2 linked regions of the Botrimarina mediterranea genome follow. The protein of the gene in region 1 interacts with the protein of each later gene in a pairwise test. Links are inferred from orthologs where the notes say so. Each region holds a gene or a part of one and is shown on either strand. Other genes may lie near its edges.

Region 1 (4,571 bases):
CCGATGATGCCGAACTGGTTCCGGCGGACGCTGGTTATCGTCGCGGCGCTGCTAATGTGTTCTTGCCGCGCTTATGGGCAGGATTGTCTGAGCTGCCCGGTCGGCCGTGACGGTAGCGCCAAGGGCGGTTGCAACGTCGAAGGGGGTTGCCCCGTTTGTCAGCCGGATTGCTTCGCCGGCCCTGGCGACGAGTACTTGTGCGACGGCGGCGACGGCGCCTACTCGACCGGCGTCATGCGTGACGGCAGCCTCTCCGGCTTTGAGCAAGAGGACACCGTCGCCACCTACACCGGCTGCGAAGGCAAGACGATCGTCGCGCCGAGCTCGCGGGTTTGCATCTATGCGCCGCGTTTCGCGTCGGTGCGGCAGGTCGTTTATCCGATGGGCGCCAATCAGCGGACGTTTGTCGGCGAGTTCGGCGACATCTTCGGCCCCGCCGAGGCGGACCGCACGCAGGTCGCGACCAGTTCGATGCAGAACGTCGCCCTCAAGGGCCAAGTGCTGCCGCTCCCGCCGGGTCTCTACAAGGGCCGCCAACAAGCGGGCGCTATGGAGCGGCTGCTCGCCGTCGCCGAGGTCCGCGCGCTCGTTGGCCCTTACGTCAACCTGCAGATCATGCATCTCGGCGAGGTCGTGATGTCCGAAGGACCGGTGATCGCCAAGCACTCGATCGCCGCCGTCACCTGGACGGGCGACCAAGAGGTGCAGGTCGTCATCTCGGGCCAAGCCGCGTCGTCGGTCTTCTCGCCCAAGCAGCCGGGCCTGCTGTATCACGTCGACGAAGGCTGCCCCCGACTACGACTCGTGAAGTGTGCCTCGACCGACACGGCTCTGCCGGGCGACGAGGTCGAGTTCACACTCCGCTTCGACAACGTCGGCGACTCGGCGCTGGAAGACCTCGTGATCGTCGACAACCTGACGACCCGTTTGGAGTACGTCGATGGCTCGGCCAAGTCGTCGCGCGACGCCGACTTTACGACCAGCCGCAACGACGCGGGGTCGCTCATTCTTCGCTGGAAGCTCGACGGCAAGTTAGAAGCCGGCCAAGGCGGCGTTCTTACGTTCAAGTGCCGCGTGCGCTGAATGACGAAGCCCCGAATGACGAACCTGTCGGAGCGGTCAATACCCTCCGACAGGTTCGTCATTCGACATTCGGATTTCGTCATTTGAGCAGCACAATGTGCTGGTCGCATGAACCCACCCTCCACAGCCAGTGTCCGTCGGGGGCCTTCGGGGCTAGAATCGAGCCTCCCTCCCCTGCCCCGCCTGCTGTGTGATGGCCTACCTCCAGTTCCTCTTCGTCTGCCTCTCTTTCGGCTCCAACTTTGTCTTGATGGACCGTGCGGCCCATTACTTCGGGCCGTTTGAGATCGCGTTCTTCCGCGTCGCCAGCGCCGCATTGCTGCTAGCGGCTCTATGGGTGACGGTTGACCGCAAGCAACGCGTCCGCTGGCGCGACTTGCCGGTGATCGCGGGCATCGGCGTGTTGGCGAACGCTTATCCGTATGTGATTCAACCGCTGCTGATCTCCAACGGATTCGGGCACAGCTTCTTCGGCATGACCGTGACGCTGAACCCGCTGCTGACGATCCTGGTGTCGATCCCGCTCTTGGGCGTCAAGCCGACGACGCGGCAGATGGTCGGCGTTCTCGGTGGGCTCGTGTTCGTTGTGCTGCTGATGTACGAGGGCAACCTCCGCGGCATCGGCTTCGCGATGCTCGCCATGGCGGTCACCGTGCCGCTCACCTACGCCATCGGCAACACGTGGCTAAGCCGCAGCCTGAGCGGCACGCCGCCGATCGCCTTGACGTGCGTAATGCTGATGTCGTCCGCCACGGCGCTCGGGCCCTTCGCCGCTTCGCCGGCGCTACAAGCGTCGCTCGGCGCGCCGGTTCCCGCGGTTCGCGCCGACTTTCAATTGGCGGCCAGCGCGATTCTGGTGCTGGGCACGATCGGCACGGGCGTCTGCATCTGGCTGATCGTCAAGCTCGTCCAATCGCACGGCCCGCTCTTCGCCGGCATGGTGACGTACGTCGTCCCCGTCGTGGCGCTGGTGTGGGGCCTACTCGACAAGGAGCAGATCACCACCCGCCAAGTGGTCGCGATCACCGGCATTCTGTCGATGGTCGCTCTCGTCCAAGCCCCGGCACGCCAACAAGCTGCCACGCTCAACGCCAACGACAGCTGGCCGGGGAAAACCCTCCCGGCCGATGCGTAGAAAGTTGAACCACAAAGGAACGAAGGAACCAAGGATGGCCTCGCATAGAGAGTCCTTGGTTCCTTCGTTCCTTTGTGGTTAATTGCCCTATCCGCAATCCCAAATCCGCAATCCGCAATCGCTCTTCATGCCCGCGCATCCTTGGCTCGCCGATCGCACCGACCGCTTCGACTCGTCCGGCATCCGTAAGGTGTTCGACCTCGCGGCGAAGATGAAGGACCCGATCAACCTATCGATCGGCCAGCCCGACTTCCCAGCGCCCGACTCGCTGAAAGAAGCGGCCTGCAAGGCGATACGCGAGGACAAGAATGGCTACAGCCAAACGCAAGGCGCCGCGGCGCTGCGCGACCGGTTGCAGCAGCGCGTCGACGAAGAGTGGGGCCACGCCGATCGGAAGCTGCTCGTCACCAGCGGCACGAGCGGCGCGTTGAACCTGGCGATGTGGGCCCTCGTGAACCCCGGCGACGAGGTGATCGTCTTCGACCCGTACTTTGTCATGTACCCGACCCTCTGCGAGATGGTCGGCGGCGTCCCGGTCGTGATCGACACCTACGAGGATGACTTTCAGATTAACTTGGCAAAGGTCGAAGCCGCCATCACACCAAAGACCAAGCTCATTCTCTTCAACAGCCCGGCGAACCCCACGGGCGTCGTCGCCAGCGACGCAGCCGCTCGCGGCTTAGCGGAGTTAGCCGCCAAGCACAACATCGCCCTGCTCTCCGACGAGATCTACCGCGAGTTCTGCTACGACGGCGCCCTCCCCTCGCCCGCCAAGTGGAACGACCAAGCGATCGTCGTGGATGGCTTTAGCAAGTCGTACGGCGTCACCGGCTGGCGGATCGGCTGGGTCCACGGGCCCGCGCCGTTGATCGACAAGATGGCGGCGCTGCAGCAGTACACGTTCGTCTGCGCGCCCAATCCGTTACAGCACGCGGCGATCGAGGCGTTCACGACCGACATGACGCCGCAGGTGGACGCCTACCGCGAACGCCGCGACCACATCGTCACCGGCCTCCGCGACGCGGGCTATGAGGTCGCCCCCACCGGCGGCGCCTTCTATGTCTTCCCGAAGGTCCCCGAGGGGCGAGGCACCGCCAATGAGTTCGTCACCCGCGCGATCGAGAACGAACTGCTGGTAATCCCCGGCGGCATCTTCAGCCGCCGTGACACGCACTTCCGCATCAGCTATGCGGCGTCGAAGGCGACCATCGACCGCGGCCTCGAAGTATTGCGGCGGCTGGTGAAGGGCTGATGGGCGCCCTCTCCACCCAGCAGCTTCCCGCTTGGAAGAAAGTTGGTTCTTGACGGTTGTAGGCTAGCGCACCCCTAATTAAGGTCTGCTGAGCAGGTGGTCTAGCGACGCCTGAGCCCCGGGCATTTCCCCAGGCGCCATTCCCCAGGCAACGTCGCTGCCCCGACGCGCTATTTCACCGCGGCGACGGTGACGCGTCCGACCGGCTCCTCCATAAGCACCATAGTAGACTGACACCCATGCGTACTCTTTTGGCTCTACCGGCCCTCGTGGCGATGCTCCTCGCCGGTACCGTTGCGGAAGCATCGATCGCGACCAGCACCTTCAACAACGCGAACCTGGACCCTAGCACGCAGTTAACGGATATCAACGAGAGTCTTTATACGACAACCGTCTTTGGATTCACTGTCCCCAATCCTCTGGGCTTCCAAGCTGCCGTTGATTCCCAGGGACTCTCAAGTTTTTCCGTGGTCCCTACGGGGAGCAACTCAATCCCAGCGGGAGATTCGATCTCGTTCTCATCGACCGGCACCAAGTATTTTCGCGGCACCAACAACCCTGGTTCCATTCCGAATCTGGTGACGCTTCTCACAACTGCCGCTCCTACTGAGCACACGATCACCTTCAACTCGTCAAATCCAATCAGCGAGATTGTGCTATCGGTATCGAGTCTCAAAGACTCCCGTACGTTTACTTTCACCGGGGGGTCGGCAGGCAATCCAGATTATGCAACCGGGGACTTAACCCATGCACTTAATAGCGACACGGTCGGCTCGTCGCTCACTGGCAGCGCTGGCAACAGTGCGACTGGGGATATCGTTTGGATTTTCGATACTCCTTTGATGAATCCGACGATCGAGTTCGAGTTCAACTCTCCGTGGAACACCCAGGTGCATTTCTCTGGCGTCTCCTATGTCACCGTCGCTGCGGTCCCGGAGCCAATGTCCTTCGTCTGGTTCGCCGGCACCTTAGGCATGGTGCAGTTCGGCTTCCGTCGCCGCATCGACGCCGACTGATTACCTCTTCGCAATTCGCAAGCCGCGAAGCCCGGGTAAACTCTAAAGTTCGCCCGGGCTTTGTCGTTTCTCTGTTCTCCCAAAG
Region 2 (5,845 bases), 3.7 Mb from region 1 along the record:
TAAGCGATGACAACGAGGCGATGTTCATCGCCTGGCGCGTCGAGCCACGCCCGTAGCTTCTCGTCGTGCAGCTTGGCGTCGAAGGAGTAGTTGGCGTCGAGATAGACGATGCGATCGAGCCAATCGGGCAGCGCGTCGTTCCCCTCGATCACGCCCCACAAGAAACTGCCGCCGCCGGAGTGGCAAGCGAGCGTCACCTTCGACAGCGCCGACTTCGAGGGGCGTCCGCCAAAACGCTCACGCCACGCGGCGAGCTTCTCGGCGATGATCGCATTGGCGCCCTCGTGGGTCGCCCGCCAGTTCGGCCACGTCAGGCCCTTCGCCTCCACGGCGATCAGCACGATCCGCTCTTCGGGTAACATCGACCGCAGCATCCGCGTCTGCGCGGCGATGTGCTGGATGCCATGCCGCCAGTGCCGGCCCTCGGCGGGGGCGCAGCCGAGGGTTTCTTCGAGCGTGTTGCCGTTGGGCAGGGCGAAGACGAGCAACCGCGTTGGGCGCCCGTCGGCGCCACCCTGCCCATCATTATTGGTCGGTTCGTTGACGTGGACCCGGATGTCTGGGTCTTCCGCAAGATTCGCCACCCGTTCGGCGAACCAGGGCGAAGCGGTCCACGTGACTTCAGCATCCTGCGCGGTTGCGCGGGGGGCGACTGTTAAGAGGGCGGCGGCGAGGGCGAGGCGGGTGAAGTGGCGCATCGCGGCAGTTTAGCACGGGCGGGGGAATGCCGTATCATGGGGCGGCCGGGACCGGGGACGGCCCGGCTCACAAAATCTTGCTCGCTTCGCTGCTGCCCACTGCCGACCGCCCACTGCCCACTCTGCCTGTCATGGAAGTCATCACCCGCCCGTTCGTTCACCTCCATTGCCACAGCCACTACTCGCTGCTGGACGGGGCGAGCCCGGTGAAGAAGCTCGTCGCTCGCGCGAAAGAGCTGAACATGAACGCGCTGGCGCTCACCGACCACGGCAACCTCTACGGCGCGCTGGAGTTCTACAAGGCGTGCAAGGCGGAGGGGATCAATCCGATCGTCGGCTACGAGGCCTACATCGCGCCGGGGAGCCGGTTCGAGAAAGAGGGCGCCACGCGCAGCAAGGAGGCCGCCTACCACCTCACGCTGTTGGCGAAGGACCGCGCCGGCTTCCGCAATCTCGTCAAGATGGCGAGTCGGGCGTACCTCGAAGGCTTCTATCACAAGCCGCGGATCGACAAGGAACTGCTCGCCGACCACAACGAGGGGATCATCTGCCTGTCGGGCTGCGTGTCGGGCGAGCTCTCACGCAGCCTGCTCTCCGGCGCGTCGGCCGACGAAGCGATGGCCCGCGGCGCCGAGATCTCCGGCTGGTTCAGTAAAGTGTTCGGCGACCGTTACTTCCTCGAAATCCAGGACAACGGCGTCGAGATCCAACGCGCGGCGAAGGAGCTGACGGTCGAGCTCGCCAACCGGCAGGGCCTGCCGCTCGTGGCCACGAGCGACGCGCATTACGTCAACCAGGAGGACGCCGAGGCGCAGGACGTTCTGCTCTGCATCAACACGGGGCGTTTCCGCACCGACACCAACCGCATGAAGATGGAGGGAGATCAGTTCTACCTCCGCGCGCCCGAGGACATGTACGCGGCGATGCCCGACGTGGCCGACGCCGTCGCCCGCAGCCAAGAGATCGCCGACTCGGTCGATCTCGACCTCGAACTCGGCAAGCGCTACTTCCCGACGTTCACCGCGCCGAACAACGACAAGCCCGACATCAAGGCGTCCGAGGCGTACCTGCGCGAACTGGTGCTGAGCGGGCTCAAGGAACGTTACGCCAAGACGCCCGAACGTTGGCAGAATGGCGACGCCTCTACCGGGGAGTTGTCCGACGAAGTGCTCGCCCGCGTCGATCGCGAGCTGGGCGTCATCAACAAGCTCGGCTTCCCCGATTACTTCCTGATCGTCTGGGACTTCGTCCGCTTCGCGGTCGAGAACAACATCCCCTCCACGGCGCGTGGATCGGGCGTGGGCTCGATCGTTTGCTACGCGTTGCGGATGAGCCACGTCTGCCCGCTGCAGTACGACCTGCTGTTCGAACGGTTCCTCGACGAGAGCCGGCTGGAAGCGCCCGATATCGATATCGACTTCTGCAAAGAGCGTCGCGGCGAGGTCATCCAGTACGTTAAAGACAAGTACGGCGAGGCGAACGTCGCCCAGATCGGCACGTTCGGAACCCTGGCGGCGCGTGCCGCCATCAAGGATGTCGGCCGCACGATGTCGATGCCGATCTTCCGCGTCGACCAGATCACGGCGATGGTCCCCGAGCAACTGGGCATCACGCTCGAGAAGGCTTTGGAGACCAGCGAAGAGCTGAAGAAGGCGTACGAGGGCGATCCCGAGATCCGCGAGCTGCTCGACCTCGCCAAGAAGGTCGAGGGCTTGGCTCGCAACGTCGGCACGCACGCCGCGGCGGTCGTGATCAGCGAGAAACCGGTCGACGAGTACGTGCCGCTGCAACGCGTCAAAGGCAAGACGGAAGTCATCACCCAGTGGGCGATGGGCGACGTCGAAGCGGCCGGCCTGCTGAAGATGGACTTCCTCGGCCTCCGCAACCTGACGATCCTCGCCAAGAGCGTCGAGCTGATCGAGCAATCGACCGGCGAGAAGGTCGATCCCTACGAGTTCCCGATCGACGACAAGGAGTCGTACGCGCTGCTCTGCCGCGGCGAGACGAAGGGCATCTTCCAGCTCGAGTCGGGCGGCATCCGCGACCTCTTGCAGCGGATGAAGCCCGACAACTTCCTCGACATCATCGCCACCGCCGCGCTCTATCGGCCGGGGCCGCTCGAGGGCGGCATGGTCGATCAGTACATCGAGGTCAAGCACGGCCGCCGCCCCGCCGAGTACCCCCACCCCGTGATGGAAGAGGTGCTCGCCGAGACGCACGGCGTCATGGTCTATCAAGAGCAGGTGATGCGGATCCTCAACCGCCTCGGCAAGATCCCGCTCTCCGAGGCGTACAGCTGCATCAAGGCGATCAGCAAGAAGAAGCTGCCGATGATCGCCAAGTTCTACGAGGAGTTCCTCAAGGGCGCGCAAGAGCAGGGCCTCGACAAGAAGAAGGCCGAGGACCTCTTCGAGATGATCAAGAAGTTCGCCGGTTATGGCTTCAACAAGAGCCACTCGACGGCGTACGCCCTGATCGCCTACATGACGGCCTACCTTAAGGCGCACTACCCCGTGCAGTTCATGGCGGCGCTCCTCTCGGGCGACATCCCTGGCCGCAACTTCAAGAGCAAGGACGCGCTCGTCGAGCACATCGAGGACTGCGAGCGAATGGGCATCGCCGTCGACGCGCCGACAGTGAATACGAGCAGCGTCGACTTCGCCGTCGTCCCCCACAAGGAGGAGGGCTACAAGCACGACTTCAAAATCATCTTCGGCCTCTCGGCGATCAAGGCGTGCGGCGGCGGCGCGGCCGAAGCGATCGTCGCGGCCCGCAAGAAGGGCGGCCCCTTCAAGGACCTCTACGACTTCTGCGAGCGCGTCGATCCTTCGTCGTGCAACCGCTCGACAATCGAAACGCTTATCAAGGCCGGCGCGATGGACGTCTTCGGCGCGAACCGCGCGTCGCTGATGGCGGGCATCGACAAGGCGATGCAGTCGGGCGCGTCGGTGCTGGCCGACCGCAAGAGCGGCCAGAAAGGCCTGTTCGGCGAAGAGATCGAAGCCGCCGCCGCCCCCGCGCCGCTGCCAGACGTGCCCGAGCTGGACGAGAAAGAGCGGCTCACGATGGAAAAGGAGGTCCTCGGCTACTACCTCTCCAGCCACCCGCTGGCCGAGTACGAGCAGACGCTACGCACCTTCTGCAGCCACTCCAGCACGCAGTGCGGAGGCCTCGAGCACCGCACCGAGGTCGTGATGGGCGGCATGCTCGCCGCGATCAAGATGTCGCACACCAAGAACCCCAAGCCCGGCGCGCCGAGCAAGTACGCCATGTGGGACCTGGAGGACATGGACGGCATCATGCGCTGCATCATGTGGCCCGAGCAGTTCGCCCAGTTCGGGCACTTGGTGACGGGCGACGCGATCGTCGGCATCCGCGGCGCCGTCGACCGCCGCCCCGGCGCTGAGGAGGTGAACCTGATCGTCAACGAGCTGATGCCGATCGAAGAACTCTCGGAGCGGTACACCAGCGGCGTGGTGATCAGCCTTCGCGAAGCGGACGGCGTCGAACGCCTCGAATCGCTACGAGAAATCCTCCGCGGTTACCCCGGCGCCAAGTCGCTCAAGCTCGCCCTAGCGCTCGAAGACGGCGGCCGCGTTCAACTCGACTGCCCGAAGGGCGTGGACCTAACGCAAGAGCTACGGACGAGAGTCGACGACCTGCTAGGCCCCGGCGCCTTCCGCCTCACCGGCGGCGCCCCGCCGCCGAAGGCGCCTACGCCGAAGAAATGGGGCAAGCGCGAACCCGCGCGAGCCTAGTCTCTAAAACTGCACAATATGAAGCCAATCCTTCCCGACCAACTCACACCGCAAAGCCGTAACCGCGAACCAGCAAGTTGGCTATTCACGTATGCCGTGGTGGCATTCGTGATTGCGGTAGTCGTAATTGGAATCTGTGCTATTCGGCTAATTACACACTCAAATAGCTTCTTGGCAGGCGACGAACTATTTGCCTTTGCCATCTTACTTCAAACTACCATCGGCCATTCCCTATTCAATCTATTTCTTACCGTCAGCCTGCTGATACTTAAGCGCTGGCGATCGGCGGCTGTCGTGCTTGCACTTGGACTAACCGCTGCCTCACCCTTGGCAATGCTGTTCATCAGCGAATGAATGTGCTGATCGCATAAATTAGTGCGCAGTTCAGGTTTGCCATTTCGATACGTGTCGCACGTGACTTCTTAACGGCGTCGCGGCGCCAAGTCGCTCAAGCTCACCCTAGCCCTCAGCGACGGCGGCCGAGTTCAACTCGACTGCCCGAAGGGCGTGGACCTGACGCAAGAGCTATGCACGAGAGTCGATGACCTCCTAGGTCCCGGCGCCTTCCGCCTCACTGGCGGAGCCCCGCCGCCGAAGGCGCCTGCGGCGAAGAAGTGGGGGAAGCGTGAACCGGCACGGGCGTAGAGATTTGAGCCGTACGCGCTAGCGTCGGGCGGCGTTAGGGATATGCCGCCATCCGGTGGCGCCCGACGCTAGCGCGTTCGGCTCAGGGCTACTGGCCTTCTAGGACATACATCACGGCGTCCTCTAACGCCTTTTCATGGGGCAATATCTGACAGTCGCCGCCGCGGCTCCAAGTTCTTTCCGCCTTCAGCGGATCGGCTTGTCGGCGGAGACGCCGAGTGCAATTCGCCTTCAATTGACCGCGCACCGCTTGGGGTGAGGCGCCGGCGAGCACCACGACATGGACGTGATTCGTCCGGGCGTTTACCGCGATTAGCTCCCACCCTCGGTAGTGGCAATGCTCACGACATGCCGCTTCGACGGTCTGCCGATCGCATTCGCGCAGCAGAACAGCGTCGTGGACTTGCTTGTTGCGACACCACGTTTCGAGCAGCGGCCGTGCCTGTTTGACGCCGCGGCTACGCTCTCGCCAGCCACGGGCGTCGCCGGGCAGCCAGGTTCCGTAGGTGGTCCAGGTGATCAAGAAGCCGGCGTAATCAGGCATACCGGCATCGTAGTTGCGGCTTTCGCCGTACGCGCTAGCGTCGGGCGGCGTCAGGGGCGATTTCCCACTCGGTGGCGCCCGACGCTAGCGCGTTCGGCTCAAAATCGCGACTTCGTCGCTCTTCCGTCCGAGCCCCCGCCGGGGTCAAATAGAAGGTTTCGGCCCTTTGCCGCCCCGGGGTCGGGGTGCGCGCCGGCCGT

The links.
Region 2: the proteins of Spa11_RS15390 (region 1) and dnaE interact in binary tests that used the Escherichia coli proteins (3 or more experiments, as listed by UniProt). The link is inferred for Botrimarina mediterranea from one-to-one orthologs.

What each region holds. Positions count from the first base shown.
Region 1 is NZ_CP036349.1:4,002,981-4,007,551, forward strand. Bases 1,465-4,407 are described here. They hold Spa11_RS15390 (pyridoxal phosphate-dependent aminotransferase), read left to right. Parts: upstream 1,465-2,345; coding sequence 2,346-3,470; downstream 3,471-4,407. Other genes in these bases: Spa11_RS15385 (DMT family transporter), read left to right, coding at 1,465-2,218; Spa11_RS15395 (hypothetical protein), read left to right, coding at 3,710-4,407. Outside these bases: Spa11_RS15380 (DUF11 domain-containing protein), read left to right, coding at 1-1,083; more of Spa11_RS15385, read left to right, coding at 1,277-1,464; more of Spa11_RS15395, read left to right, coding at 4,408-4,486. UniProt on the Escherichia coli protein: Shows aminotransferase activity with methionine and histidine as substrates, and to a lesser extent also with phenylalanine.
Region 2 is NZ_CP036349.1:263,243-269,087, reverse strand. The notes cover bases 440-4,656. They hold dnaE (DNA polymerase III subunit alpha), read left to right. Parts: upstream 440-829; coding sequence 830-4,456; downstream 4,457-4,656. Other genes in these bases: Spa11_RS01045 (hypothetical protein), read left to right, coding at 4,475-4,656; Spa11_RS01055 (hypothetical protein), read right to left, coding at 440-698. Outside these bases: more of Spa11_RS01055, read right to left, coding at 1-439; more of Spa11_RS01045, read left to right, coding at 4,657-4,810; Spa11_RS01040 (transposase), read right to left, coding at 5,190-5,645. UniProt on the Escherichia coli protein: DNA polymerase III is a complex, multichain enzyme responsible for most of the replicative synthesis in bacteria. This DNA polymerase also exhibits 3' to 5' exonuclease activity. The alpha chain is the DNA polymerase catalytic subunit.